Regions from separate parts of the Clostridium subterminale genome, predicted to be linked through region 1. Evidence: riboswitches for the same ligand, from Rfam matches in the RefSeq annotation. Region 1 holds a riboswitch; the other holds the start of a gene.
The links. A riboswitch is a leader RNA that binds a small molecule or an ion and turns the genes downstream of it on or off. The one in region 1 is predicted to bind cyclic di-GMP.

Region 1 (8,104 bases):
TATTATTTTTGATTTAAAAATCTTATCACACATCAAAACTGTTAATGTACTTTCTCCTATAAAATACTCTTTAAATATCTCATCACCTTTAAAAATAGTTTTAGATGTTTTACTTTTAGTTTTATATAAATTATCATATACCTTGGTGTGACCACAAATTGTTAAATCAGAATTACTTTCAACTAATCTATCATATAAACTTTTTACAAAATCTTCATGTAGGTAATCATCAGGATCAATAAATATGATATAACTCCCTGTTGATTTCTTAATTGCGTTATTTCTTGCACAACTTACACCTTTATTCTCTTGATTAATAATATTAATTCTACTGTCAACCTTCGAATATTCTTTAGCTACTTCTAATGTTCTATCAGTAGAACCATCATTAACAATAATAATTTCTATATTTTCATATGACTGATTTATCAATGAATCAATACATTTTCCAATATATTTTTCCACATTATAACTAGGCAAAATAACACTTATTTTTTCCATATTGCATCATCCTTTATTTTAACTTAATCAATTCCTTTGCAACTCTTCTATAATTAAAGTACTCAAAAAAACTTGATAAATTAGTTTTAGTAAATCCATCTATGTTTATTAATTTAATAAATTCTTCTTTAAAATTCTCATAATTGTTGATATCAATACATAGTACTTCTTCAAAATCATTTAAAAACTCAACTTGTCCCCCTGTGTTTGGACAAATAATCTTGCATTTCTTTAGTAAAGCTTCTAAATAAACTAAACCGAAAGGCTCATGTGGATTAAGTGATATAAAAACATCTGCCTTTTCTAAAGCTTGCAAAGTTTCTTCTCGAGATTTTTTACCTAAAAAAATAATTTTTTCACTTTCATATTTTTTTTCAAGAATTTCTCTTTCAGGTCCATCACCTATAATAGTTAACTTAACACTCTGGTCAAATTGATAAATAAATTTAAAAATTTCACACACCTTATCAACATTTTTTTCTTTTACAATCCTACCTGCAAACACAAAGTTAACATTCTCATTCTTTTGTTTTTCAAAATCCACAAATTTTTCTTTAAGACCTATATGAATAGTTTTGTCACACTTTATACCATAAATCTCAGTATTTATACATCCAGTAAATGAACTATTACTAACTAAAAAATCAGAGTGTTTTCGATATTCTTTAAAAGCAGTATTCAATAGGTATCTTTTATAATTTTTATAACGATATGTTGGAAATCCATGAACAAAATGAACTGTTTTAGTTCTAGGCAAATATTTTTTAATATTTCTGTTTAAAATTCCATACCACATAGATGATATAACAATATCGGGATTAAATTTAATAATTTTTTTTATAATTTTCCTTTTAAAAACAAAGAAGTCTACTTTCCCAAAATACTCTATATTTTCTCCACTCTTTTCAATATTTGTAATCATAAGAACTTCATCTCCATTTTGTAAAAACCCACTTCTAAGTCCTTCATCAAAAGTAGCTACTCCTCCAAAATGATGTTTATTAATTACAGGTCCTAGAATACATATTTTCAATATAATCACCCCGCTTCGTTTTTATCAAAAATTGTGAATTATCTATTCCTGCTGTTACCTTCTCAACCTTATTTATTGATGAACACTTAATCATATAGTTTGACAAAAATACTAAAAGTATTGACCCATGAGCTATGGAAAACTGCTCAAAAATATCATATAAAAGAATTGACATAATTATTTTAATACCTAGGTAATCTTCATATAAAAACATTTTTTTAATCATCCTTTTAATTAAGACACTATGAATTGTAAAATATACAAGTCCTAATTCAACTAATATTCTTAAATATGAATTATCAACTGAAATAGACAATCCATCCCTTGAATATCCGAATAAATTAAGTTTATAAAAAGTTAAAAATTTATATATCAGCTCTGGTCTTCTATTAAAAAAACTATTTAATGATGATTCATGAAACAAAGCAAACACAATACTTAAAACAAAGCATATTAGAAAACTTCTAATTATAATTGGTTTTAAAAAAGCTAATATCTTTGAGTTGAGCATCAAAATAAATAAGCAATATATATATACTAATAATAATGTACGAGTATTAGTATAATAAAACACACCTAACACAAGCATAGTTGAAATAAATATTATCTTCTTATCTTTATTATGTATATATATAAGCCCTATAACAACATCAAAAATCATCATACTTGGAGTATTAGGATTCGTAAATCCTAATGTGAATCTAATTCCTCTTTCATATTCATACATTATGTGTTCACTATTTAATCCAAATAAGCTCAGAATAAAAATTATTATAACTAAAATCAATTTAGTATAAACATATGCTTTAAAATTTTTATCACTTTCTCCATATGCATATGTTGCCAAAACATATGCTATAAAATTTACAAATGACATATTTAATATAATTAATGACAAAATAAAGACAAAATAAATACTTACTAAAGTCTTCTTTCTAGTTTTGAATAAAAGTACAAATACTCCAAAATTGTAAAACACAGTTATGACCTTCAATATATTTACATAAGAACTATATCCACTTGTCATATCAAAAACCCTTGGAAAAATTACTGTTGAAGTTAAAAATAATATTGTTGATATATATCTGCTTAATTCCTTTAATTTTAACTTATAACCTTTATTTTTTATAACCACTTGTATTTTCCTCTCTTAAATTAAATATATTTTATAAAAATATGTATTTTACATTTCTATCCTACCATTATTTACAATGATAGGATTTAATATTGAATAGATTTAATATTTTTAAAATTATAATACAAATCAAATAATACCGAATTTCACTTACGTAACATACTTAAACATTTTAGTAAATACAAACTGAATCATATGTATAATAGACTTTAATATTCTTATATCCTGACTATTTCTAAAAATATTCCATGTCCAAAAAATAGTTTTAATTTTATTTGAACTTAATGAATTTGATGTTCTTCTATATAGAGCTAAATTTTTATTTATACCATAAGCTACAACACCAGTTTTAAGAATATTCAACCATGCTGCATAATCCTCATGTCTTATTAATGGCATTTCTATATTTTTTATTTTCTCTTTATCTATAATTACCGTTAAACACCCAATAAGATTGCCTCTTAATAGTTTATTGTAGTTAATTTTTGCTGGAACCTCTATTAATTTGCCTAACTTGGCTCCATCCTCATTAATCCATTCATATCCTGTATATGTAAAAGCACATTTTTCTCTCTTCATAAAGCTGATTTGGATAGATAGCTTATTTGGATGCCACAAATCATCACTATCTAAAAAAGCAATATATCTGCCTTTTGCGTTATTTATACCATTATTCCTAGCATTAGCTACCCCGCCATTTTTTGTTAATGCTATCATTTTAATTCTCTTATCTATCTTCATATACTCTTCAACAATTTCTCTACTAGTGTCTTTAGAACAATCATCAATAATAATCAATTCCCAATTTTCATAATCTTGACATAATACCGACTCAATTGTGTATTTAATAAATTTCTCAGCATTATAAGTAGGTGTTATAATTGAAACCAGCTCATTCATTTTGAACCTCCTAAATTCACTATAATTTAATTTTATCTACCTAGACCCATTCCCAGTAAATACGATAGCTACAGTTTTAAACATTATCTTTATATCTGTGATAACACTTCGCTCTCTTATATACTCCATATCCCACTCAAGCTTCTCCTCTGGGCTCATTTCATATCCACCATTCACCTGAGCAAACCCAGTAAGTCCTGGTGTCACTAACAATCTTTTTCTATATGGAATACCTTCACACTCAAATTTGTCGTAAAATACTTTCCGTTCAGGTCTAGGCCCTACTATACTCATATCTCCTTTAAATATATTCCAAAGTTGAGGAATCTCATCTACTCTAGTTTTTCTAATAAATTTACCAACCTTAGTAACTCTAGGGTCATTCTTCTCAGCCCATCGAGCACCCTCTTTTTCAGCATCTACAATCATACTTCTAAGCTTGTACAACTTAAATACCTTACCGCTTTTCCCTAATCTTTCTTGTATATAAAATACCGGACCTTTTGATTCTATTTTTATAAATATGGTGGCTATGGCTACTAATACAATTCCTAGCGGAAATACTATTAAACACAGTATTATATCTAATACTCTTTTTGTCTTTTCATATACTTTTATCCAAAACATATTGTTAATACTATATTCTTCACTAGATGTAATTATGGATATCTCTTTTTTCAATTCTAACATTTATATCCCCCCATATACTATAAAAAATACTTAAAATAAAATTAACTAACTAATCTTTCTTGCAACTGCTTTAGCTGCTACTACTGAACCTGAAGAAACTATAGCTGATGGACTAATATATGCTGTAGGATGAATTAAAGTTGGAATTTCAAATTTATTCTTCTCAAGTTTTTCAATCCACACCATACGAAGTTTGTTATTCCCAAAGGCTGGTATTGCATAGGTGTACTCTTCTACAAATTTTTCACTATCTGAGCATAACCCTATAGCTTCACCAGAGTTAGGATTATCGTCTAAGAAATCTATCTTATCAAATATACCCATAGCTTCTGCTACTTCCTTAACTACATGACCATGCCCACCGGCTCCTAGAATTATTAAATTCCTATTTGAGTTATGATTTGCCATACAATACCCCCCCTAAAACTTTATCTTTTATATTACTCACTAATTAAGAGTGCCCACCATTTCTTAATTTATAAAACCAGATAAAAATAACCCACCGCTATCTTTTATATAACTCGCCTACTATAAATTTCCCCTTCAAACTTATAGTTCTCCTGAATTAATAAGATAAAGGTGGGTTGCGCTACTAACTCCATGTAGTCCAAGCGCCCAAGTATAGGCTACATTTCATAATTCCCTTTATAATTAAGTTATTTATGTCGAATTTTATATTACCCCTATCGGCTATGAACAGAGTTCTTAGCTTCTTTGAAGCTTAGAAATCGTTATCCAGGGACATAGCAACTCTTTACTCCCACTTCGAAGAAGAAGGGAGTTTAGAGCTGGTAGTCATCAGATTAAAAGCACCCCCAATTCCCAACTTTTACATAACCGATACACCCAGTTTAAATTTTTTTATACTTTAAATTTATCTTTTAAATAAGCTCATAATTCCGCGTTGTTTTTTTATTTTCTCACCTTGAAAGTTCACTTTATTGTTCTTTAAAATTTCCTGAGAAATGTTGTCCATACCCCTTACATATCCAGGTTTTATTTTTTCTATAGCCCTTACTCCTAAGGTCATATCTGTAGTTCTAACATCTGCTCTATGAGCATCGGAACCTATAACGCTATATATTTTATGTTTTACAAATAACTCTGCAGTTTTTTTAACACTTCTTCCAAAGTCTCCTGCTATGCTACCTGTATTAAGTTGAAATAAAAACCCCTCTTCAATAAACTTATTTATTAATTCCGGGGCTTCTATAAATGTTTTATATCGCTCTGGATGAGCAATTATAGGTACAATCCCCTTTAATTGAAGTTCATAAATATCATTTATTACTTCATCCACAGAAAATTCCCTTAAAGGAAATTCTATTAACATATATCTGCTGTTTTCAATGGTAGATATATCCCCACTTTGAAAACTTTCTAGAATTCTACTAGTATAATAAACCTCTTGACCACAGTAAATTTCTATATTTATACCATTTTCTTTAGCTAAAGTTTTTAATTTAGCTACCTCCTTTTCTATTTCTTCATAAGGCACTTGAAACCTACCTCTAAAAAAGTGAGGTGTGGCAATAATTCCTGTTGTTCCTGAGCTTTCTGCAAGCTTAAGCATATTTATAGTCATATCTTCATCTTTAGATCCATCATCCACCCCATGAAGTATATGGCTATGAAAATCTATCATAAGCACTCCTCCAACCTTTAAAGTGAAATTTTATATATTATTTATCACCATAATAGTAATAATAACTGTTTCTTTTAGTGTCCACTCCATTTAATATGGTACCAATGATATTTGCGTTAACCTTTTTTAAAAGATTTACAGAGTTTATAACAGAATCTTTTTTTGTTTTCTCTGCCCTAATCACAAGTAATGTTCCATCGGCTCTAGTGGAAAGGATTTGTGCATCAGTAACTGCTTGTACTGGTGGAGTATCCAATATTACATAATCAAAGACCTTTTTTAAAGCATCAATTAGAGCCTTCATAGACTTTGAACCTAACATCTCAGATGGGTTAGGTGGAATCTTACCTGAGGTCAATATGGTAAGATTATTATTGTATCTATGACCTACTATAGAAATACTCTCTTTCCCAACTATTACATCAGAAAGTCCTGCAGTATTAGATATTTCAAATTTTTTATGTAGTGATGGCTTTCTTAAATCACAATCTATAAGTACCACCTTTTTATCGCTTTGAGCTATAGATAATGCTAAGTTTCCTGCTGTAGTACTCTTTCCTTCTCCCGGTTCTGCACTAGTTACTACTATTACTTTATATTCCTCATCAAAGGATGAATATTGCAAATTTGTCCTTAGAGTTCTATAACTTTCTGCAGCTATAGACTTAGGGTCTTTTTCTACTATAAACATTAATTTCTCTCCTTAAGTAAAAATCTAATAAGTTTATCTACTGTAACTCTCTATTGCTCAGTGTTAGGTATAGTTCCTATAACTGGAATTCCTAATTCATTTTCTAATTGTTCTCTATTCTTATAGGTGTTATCTAAGAACTCTAATAAGAAGCTTATCCCTACGCTTACCATTAATCCAAGTAAAAAGGCTATGGCTATATTCATTTTTTTATTAGGACTTACTGGTGTCTCTGGAACTTTTACGGATTCTATAACTTTTATATTCCCATTTGGCACTAAAACCTTAGAAGTAGTGACAAACTCATTAGTTATGGCTTGTACCATAGTTGCTGCCATATTAGGGTCCTTATCATCAATTTTAATTTGAAGAATTTGTGTATCGGCTACAGTTACCACTGTAAGTTTTTTTAGCACTTCATCTTCTGTTAGATTGCTGTTAGCAGACTTTATAGCTCTTCCAACTAAATCTCTAGTTTTTATCGCTTCTGAGTAGGTCTTCATTAACTTTTGATACATAGCTATCTCACTTTGATCATAACCTTTTTCTGCTCCTGCTTCCTTACCTATAAATAACTTTGTACTTGCTTCATACTTAGGACTTATTAAAAAAAAGCTCACCAAACCTGATACTAATGTTGCTAGTAGAGTTATTATTAGTATCATCTTCCACCTTTTTTTTAACACTTCTAGAATTTCTCCAAGGCTAATTACTTGTTCTTCCAAAATTATTCTTCCTCCGTTTCCATCTTGTGTTCATCATCCTACGTAAGGTTCTATAGGTCTATTTTCGGTACTATCCCTAAAACTGGTATACTTAATTCTTGTTCTAATATATCTTTATTTTTATAGGTATTATCTAAAAATTCCATAAGAAAGATAACTCCTATTCCCATAAATAATCCTAATACTATAGCTATTGCTAGTCCCATATTCTTATTAGGACTTACTGCCTTTAGTGGAAATCTAGCTTCTTCAATTACTTGAACATTTCCATTAGGAACTAACTCTGTTGATACTTTAACAAATTCATCCTTTACAGCAGACACTAGCTTTACAGCATCCTCTGGTGAGCTACTTTTATATTTTATTTCTATAATCTGTGTATCAGCTAAGGACACCACTGTTAAACTTTCAACTGCTTCTTTCGGTTTTATATCTAATCCTGTTTTATCTATGGCTTTTTTAACTAAATCTTCAGTTTTAATAACTTCAGCATAGGTTTTTAATAATTTTTGATACATTTGTATATCTGAAATATTATATCCTTCCTGCTGACTTTCTTCTTTACCTATAAATACCTTAGTAGTTGATTCATATTGTGGATCTATCAGTACAAACAATGCTATTGATGCTACTAAAGTTGAGCTCAAAACAAATACTAATATAAGTTTCCACTTTCTTTTTAAAATTTCGAAGATCTCACTTAAACTAATAATATTCTCTTCCAAATTAATTCTCCTTACAAAATTAATTTATACATATTACAACACATTTTATATATTTTTAC
Region 2 (8,104 bases), on a different contig from region 1:
AATAATATATCTCACAATTATCATTAGTTATTTTCGGGCGATCACATCTTGTACATATACTAGATTTAAAGAGTTCACTTATCTATCTAAATTTAATTATTTAATTCTTAATCTTGTATATGAAAATTCAATAATTAAATATCCTTTAATAGTAATTTATATCATTATAGTAAATTAACTCTATTTTGAACATCTGTAGTTTTCTTATCCATAATATCCAACTCTTTATTTTAATATAAATAACATATAAAGGCTATTCTGAAAAAACTAAATTCTTATTAAGCGAAATGTGTAAGATTGTAGGTATTGCCCGTTCAGCTTACTATAAATGGCTTAATCGCTCCGAAAGTCAACATGATAAGGAAAATACAATAATTCTCGATACAATTAGTTAAACTTTATACAGAAGTTGATGGTATTTATGGTTATCGCCGTATGCAATTAAATATAATACTAGAAAAAATATAAACATATTCATCGTGTAATGAAATCTACAAATATAAAGTCTGTTATTCCCAAAAATAAAAAACTATATTCCAAGCATACCACAAGTTACTGCTGAAAATATACCCAATAGGCGACTCTATGCTAGTAAGCCTAACCAAAAATGGTTGACAGATGTAACAAAGACTTATCTGAGTACCATACTAGATCTACATGATAATAGTGTTATTTCTTATGTACTTAGACGTTCAAATAATAATCCGCTTGTATTTGAAACCTTTGAAAAAGCAATTGCTGCTAACCCTAATGTAATCCCTCTTTTTTAATAGTGACAGAGACTTTCAATATACAAGTAAACTATTTAAAAAGAAACTAGATGATATAGGTGCAACACAAAACATGTCCCGTGTTAGCAGGTGTATTGACAATTGTCCAATGGAAGAATTTTGGGAAATCATTAAATCAGATATGTATTAATTGTGAAAGTTTCATGATTTTGATGAACTGAAGCAAGGGATTAATGCATACATAGATTTTTATAATGCAATAAGGTTGCAGGTAAATTAAAATGTCTGACTCCTATAGACTATAGGAGTCAGACATTTTAATTTTTATTATTTTGCCTGTCTACTTGACATAGAGCAGTTCTATATCCTACTAACCTTTACTTTTAGCTATTTTGACTTATTCTTTTTTACCAGTAAACCTATGCCGCCTAAAATTATTAATCCTCCAATGGTGAATGCAATTCTAGTTCCAAATGAACCACCAGTTTTAGGGAGAACTTTTGTTACTTTATTAACAACATTTTTAACTTTCTCTTTAACTTTGTCTTTAATAACAATTTCTTCTGCTTCATTTTTAAAGGTAAACTTTTGAATTTCTACAGAATTAACCTTAACTTGTAATTCTTCTTTACTTAAAATATATCCCTTAGGCGCTTTAGTTTCTTTAATAGTATAACTACCATAATCCACATCATTAAAAGCTGCAATACCATCCTTATCAGAAACTGCAGTCGCTACTTCTTTGCCGTCTCTGTCATATAAGGTAAACTCTGCACCTTTAAGTAGCTTTCCATTCATATCAGTTTTAGTAATTATAATACTACCCTTAATTCTGTTATTTACTACCTCATAAGTATATAGCTCACTATCTTTATCCACAAATACCTTTATTGTACCTTCTGAAGCTAAATATCCTTCAGGAACTTTTGTTTCTTTTATTGTATATTCTCCATAAAGAATATCCTTAAACAACACAGTACCATCTTCTCCTGATACAGAAGTTTCAATTTCTTTACCCTCTGAATCGTATAATGTAAATTCTGCTCCTTTTAAAGGCTTTTTATCTTGATCTAATTTTTTAACTTGAATCGAAGCTCTAATTCTTGTGTTAGAAATACTTTCAGGATTTGCTTTTACAGTACTACCATTTTCAGTTATATTAGCAGTTAGCACTTCCTGTGAAATAACATATCCCTCTGGAGCTTTTGTTTCTTTTATAGTGTACTTACCATACTCTACATTTTCAAATTGTACCTTCCCATTTTCGTCACTTATAGCTGTTGCTATAGTATTTTCAAACTTCGTATCAACTTCTTTATAAAGCTTGAATTCTGCTCCTTGTAATGGGTTTTTATCTTCATCTAGTTTAGTAAACTCTATGCTTCCTCTAATTTTTGTGTTAGAAATACTTTCAGGATTTGCTTTTATAGTGCCACCATTTTCAGTTATATTAGCAGTTAGCACTTCTTCTGAAATAACATATCCTTCCGGAGCTTTTGTTTCTTTTATAGTGTACTTACCATACTCTACATTTTCAAATTGCACCTTCCCATTTTCGTCACTTATAGCTGTTGCTATAGGATTTTCAAACTTCGTATCAATTTCTTTATAAAGCTTGAATTCTGATCCTTGTAATGGGTTTTTATCTTCTCCTAGTTTAGTAAACTCTATGCTTCCTCTGATTTTTGTATTTGAAATACTTTCAGGGTTTGCTTTTACTACTTTTCCATTTTCAATTACATTAGCAGTTATCAATTCCTCTGAAATAACATATCCTTCTGGAGCTTTTGTTTCTTTTATAATGTACTTGCCATATTCTACATTTTCAAATTGTACTTTTCCACTTTCATCACTTATAGCTGTTGCTATAGGATTTTCAAACTTTGTATCAATTTCTTTATAAAGCTTGAATTCTGCTCCTTGTAATGGATTTTTATCTTCATCTAGTTTAGTAAACTCTATGCTTCCTCTAATTTTTGTATTTGAAATACTTTCAGGATTTGCTTTTATAGTTTTACCATTTTCAATTATATCAGCAGTTAGCACCTCATCTGAAATAACATATCCTTCTGGAGCTTTTGTTTCTTTTATAGTGTACTTACCATACTCTACATTTTTAAATTGCACTTTTCCATTTTCATCACTTATAGCTGTTGCTATAGGATTTGTATAAGCTGTATCTGAAAAGTCATAAAGTGTAAACTCTGCTCCTTTAAGAGGATTATTATTTTCCCCATTTTTAAAGAATTCAATTTCACCTTTAATCTTTTCATCTTTATAATTATAGACTATATTCTTTTCATCTTGGGTATTTTTAATTTGAAATTTATATGATTCACTACTTAGTGTATATCCTGTTGGAGCAAGCTTTTCTCTAACATAGTAGTCTATATCAAATCTCAATTTATTAAATACAACCTCTCCATTTGCTCCCGTTGGTTCTGAAGTTCTTATAATATTTTGATACTTATCAAGAAGTTCAAATACTGCCCCTTCTAGTTTTATACTTTCGTTATTTTTATCTACCTTTGTGACTTTGATGCTACCAGTTTCACCAACGCCACCACCGCCAGCACCTTGGAATATAACATCAACACTTCCAGAAGTAGATGTTCCATCTATTCCTGTACCTTTAAAAGATATAGAGTTAGTAAATGGTGACTTACTCTTATCTACTACATTAGTTCTAAAGGTTAAAATATATGCTTCTTCTGTTAAAGAAGGCAATGTAAACGTAAACTCTCTTGTTGAATTATTATATTTTACATTTCTTTGATCTAAAATAACCTCTTCACCTTTTTCAAGGCTTCCATTAGACTTCAAAATCTGCTTATACAGTTTTACAGAAGTAGTATCAAGTTCAAGACCTTCTTGAAGTATATCTGTTAATACAGCATCTTTAATTAATATTTTGTTAGAATTAACGGTTACATTCCAGTCAATATAAGAATTGCCTTTTGTATAGTCAGCTTTCTTATCTATTAAAGTGCTTTTTATAGTCCCTTTGCCTGTGCTTTCTACCCCACCAGATAATAAATCAGTTATTAGTTTTGCAGTATTCTTAAATTCCTTTTGTCCATTAGTATTAAATATAGAAGTATCTGTTACTTTAGTTTTAAAAGTTATTTCCTGCTCATCTTTAATTTCACTAGGGAAATTATATCTTAGAGTTTTAGTGGCTTCATCATAAACATAATCTGACTCTTTTGCTTGATTTCCATTAATCATAACGGATTTAGGAACAAATTCTTGTCCTTCCTTTATAACATCTGTAACATAGGCATTGGGAAGGGTCATTTTGTTTTTATTAACTACTATCTTCCATGTAATTTCTCTAGCAACATAGTTATAGTCTTTACTAGATTTATTTATAACTTGGCTCTGTACTTTCTGTGTGCCTTGGTAGGTGGAAGGTTTTATATTATCGCCAGTTAATTCAGCAACATTATAATAGGTCTCATTCCTATTTCCTGCATAAACCTTAGGGTCTGTTACTTTTGTTTTAAATCTTATTATATAGGTTTCATTAATATCTTTACCAAAGGTATAGGTTAGTGTTCCAGTTTTTTCTGCATCGTTTACTTCTGGTACATAGTTAAAGCTTCCTCCTGGAACATCTTTATCTATAGTAGCAGAACCATCTACATACTCTTGTCCTAATTTTATTTTATCAGTGAAAATTGGATTTTTTATGGTTCCGCTGTTCCAGTTAATCATAACTTCCCAAGTTATTTCTCCTGTAGCTGGGTTATATCCTACTCCTTGCTTAGAAATAACGTTACTAGGTACGTCAACTCCCTTTTCATCTAAAGCGTTACCTGGAACCCCTTCTCCTGTAATAGTTGCCTTATTATTATAGGTTTTCCATTCATTAGAATTAAATATATCATCAGATACATCTGTTGAAAATTCAATTTTATGAGGTTCATTAATAGCTGTTGGAAAAGTGTAGGTGAATTTTTGTCCATTTATAGTATAATTGTCGTTAGTTGGATTTCCATCTATTTTTACGCTACCTTGTGTAACAGTTAATCCACTAGGTATATCATCTGTAACTACAGCATTGGGAATGCTTAGAGCATTGTTATTTACATAAATAACCCAATTTATTCTCTTTGTTGCTGCATCATAGTTTCCATCTTTTCTAATGAAGTCTGTAAAAATACTAACTGATGCCTCATTAGAATCTACACTAGTTCCATCATGATTAAAGATTGCTTTATTATATTCATATATTGTAGCTCCTTCACTTTCAAAAACTTTTGGATTTACTACCTTAGTTTTGAAGGTAATTACTTGATATGTGTCTATAACACTTGGAAAGCTATAAGTTAATTTTTTATTGCTATAATCATAGTTATAATTTGCTTCATCTGCATTAGCTCCATTTATGGTAACAGAACCTGGTATAAATTCTTGTCCCTCTGGAATGTTGTCCACAATTTCAGCATTATTAACCTTAACTCCTTCTGAATTAGCAATTACCTCCCAGGTAATCTCATTTTTAGAAGGGTCATAACTTCCTTCCTTCATAACAGAAGCATCAGGAATTTCAGGTTGCTCAAAATTCACATTAACTATAACTGGTGAAGAATTTCCTCCAATTTCAAATTTAATAGGGACTGGATTATCTCCTCCTATTTGATCAGGATCAAATTGAGTATCAATATAAAAGAATCCTGAAACATTGGAATTATTCTCAGCAAATTCAGTAAAAGTAATGGTAACATTGCCATTGGTTTCTATTTTAACATTTGCAATTGTATCACCATTATCAAGTGTAATAGGGAAATTTAGTGTACTTATTATTTGTATTTCCTTAGGTATTTTAATTGTATAAATATCACCTTTTTTTACTGTACCCTGATTTGGTACAGTAAATTTATAAGTTAGTTTAACTTCTTCATTCTTACTTATTGGATTTGATGACTCATTTATAGGTTTACCATCGCCATCAGTTAAAGTTACTTCAGTTATAAATGGAAAATTACTTGTAATATCCATAGCATCAGCTTGTGCTATAGGAATAATATTAAAAATTTGGCAAACTGCAATAGCTAAAGCCATAAAAACAGATAATCTCTTCTTTAGTTTAGACCTAAGTTTAAATTTCATTTTCTTCATAATCTTCCTCCTTAATAAATTTTTACAAACAAAAAACCGACCCCATGCCAATCTTATATAAATATAAGATTGGTTATAAAGGTCGGTTGCACCACTAACTCCGTATATACAAAGTGCCCAAATTAGTATATACTTCAATGTTTCCTTATAACTTTTAGTAAATTATATTCAATATTTTGTGGAATAAAATTAAATCAATATATGCTTCTCTTCATTTTAGTATAAAAATAGATAGTTTCTTCTTTGGCTTAGGGGTAGGTTTAAATTTTATTTTCTTCATAATCTTCCTCCTTAATGAATTTTTACAAACAAAAAACCGACCTTAAATTAATAACGGTCGGTTGCACTACTAACTCTGTATATACAAAGTGCCCAAATTAGTATATACTTCAATGTTTCCTTATAACTTTTAGTAAATTGTATTCAATATTTTGTGGAACAAAATTAAATCAATCTATGCTTCTCTTCATTTTAGTATAAAAATAGATAGTTTCTCCTTTAGCTTAGGGTAGGTTTAAATTTTATTTTCTTCATAATCTTCCTCCTTAATGAATTTTTACAAACAAAAAACCGACCTTAAATTAATAACGGTCGGTTGCACTACTAACTCTGTATATACAAAGTGCCCAAATTAGTATATACTTCAATGTTTCCTTATAACTTTTAGTAAATTGTATTCAAAAATTTATAAACAAATCCAAATCATTTAATATCTATTATTATTTAACATACTTTATTAATTAAGTATAACTTTATATTTAGTATTTGTCTATACATTTTTTACTTTTATACTAATATTTCCTATACTCAGTTTTTAAATTTTAAATATAATATATAAATATAATGCAATTATTTTTAGGTTGAGCGCTACTCTAATTCCTTATTCTATCCATTTATTAAATACAGCCCCATATAACCTATTTAATTTATATTGCTTTACAAGAAAATCTCTATTAAATTTTTCAACTTATATAACAAAAACCGACCCTACTAATCTTATACCTATCTACGTTTGATTATAAAGGTCGGTTACACTACTAACTCCATATATATATATTATGCGCCCAAATTAATATATACTTCAATGTTTCCTTAAAACTCTTACTAAATTATATATGCTATTTCATATGAGAATATAGCATATATAATTGTATCAGTCAATAAATTAATTACATAAAATACATAATTATCTATAAATATTATCAAAAGTAATATATGTTTGTTTATTGTTTTAACGTATAATATCTTATATATTAACAATGTTATGATTCATATCTAAAAAATAATAGGCATGAAACATTGATAACTCAAGCTTCATGCCTATTGAAATTTTATAATATTATAATTAGGGGATAATTATAATTATTAACTTAATTATTCTACTACTAAAGTAGCTTGCATTGTTTGACCTTTTCTTATAAATTCTATAGGAATACTATCTCCTTCTTTAAAGGACTCTTTTTCCTTATTTAACTCTTCAACTGTCTTAACAGTTTTCTTACCAATTTTAGTAATTACATCTCCAGGTTGTAGTCCACCCTTTTGGGCAATACTAAAGTCTTCTACAGATTGAATATACACACCTACTGGTAAGTTAAATTGTTTTGATAAATCTTCAGTTATATCTCTAACTGCTATACCTAGTTTTACTTTTTGTTTTACTAGAGTATCTAATTTTTCAGTGGCATCGTTAATCGGAATTGCAAAACCTATTCCTTCTACTCCACTAGCATCTATCTTAGCTGTATTTATACCTACAACTTGACCTTGAGAATTTATTAATGGCCCTCCACTATTCCCTGGATTTATAGCAGTATCTGTTTGGATAAGATTCATTTTCTCTCCACCTTCAGTTAAAGCTACTCCTCTATTAACAGCGCTTATGATTCCTGTCGTTACAGATCCTAAATATTCTTTTCCAAGGGGATTTCCTATAGCTATAACTTGTTCTCCTGCTTGAAGGCTATCAGAATCACCTAGTTCTACTACCCCTGGCATTTCAACATTATCAGTAATCTTAACAACTGCTAAATCTGCATCTTCCTGATAGTTTACAACCTTAGCATTTACTTCTTTACCTGTGCTAAAAATAACTTTAACTTGACTAGCATTTTTAACTACATGATAGTTGGTAAGTACATAACCATCTTTCGAGAATATAAATCCTGATCCAATGCCTTCTTGTTTACCCATATCAAATCCAAATACATTAGTTGAAACTGAGGTAGTTGATACGCCAACTACAGCTG

Region 2: another riboswitch for cyclic di-GMP. It lies ahead of ABDZ93_RS06295 (SpaA isopeptide-forming pilin-related protein); the one in region 1 lies ahead of ABDZ93_RS03865 (PglD-related sugar-binding protein).

The regions. Positions count from the first base shown of each region.
Region 1 is NZ_BAAACI010000001.1:747,782-755,885, forward strand. It holds gene ABDZ93_RS03840 (glycosyltransferase family 2 protein) at 1-501, opposite strand, end outside; gene ABDZ93_RS03845 (glycosyltransferase family 4 protein) at 515-1,534, opposite strand; gene ABDZ93_RS03850 (hypothetical protein) at 1,503-2,669, opposite strand; gene ABDZ93_RS03855 (glycosyltransferase family 2 protein) at 2,820-3,569, opposite strand; gene ABDZ93_RS03860 (sugar transferase) at 3,606-4,259, opposite strand; gene ABDZ93_RS03865 (PglD-related sugar-binding protein) at 4,305-4,667, opposite strand; cyclic di-GMP riboswitch class II at 4,829-4,912, opposite strand; gene ABDZ93_RS03870 (tyrosine-protein phosphatase) at 5,134-5,904, opposite strand; gene ABDZ93_RS03875 (CpsD/CapB family tyrosine-protein kinase) at 5,942-6,595, opposite strand; gene ABDZ93_RS03880 (YveK family protein) at 6,646-7,320, opposite strand; gene ABDZ93_RS03885 (YveK family protein) at 7,371-8,045, opposite strand.
Region 2 is NZ_BAAACI010000002.1:90,553-98,656, forward strand. It holds gene ABDZ93_RS06290 (hypothetical protein) at 612-770, shown strand; partial or broken gene ABDZ93_RS20065 (hypothetical protein) at 937-1,011, shown strand; gene ABDZ93_RS06295 (SpaA isopeptide-forming pilin-related protein) at 1,119-5,855, opposite strand; cyclic di-GMP riboswitch class II at 5,927-6,008, opposite strand; cyclic di-GMP riboswitch class II at 6,182-6,263, opposite strand; cyclic di-GMP riboswitch class II at 6,436-6,517, opposite strand; cyclic di-GMP riboswitch class II at 6,870-6,956, opposite strand; gene ABDZ93_RS06300 (S1C family serine protease) at 7,230-8,104, opposite strand, start outside.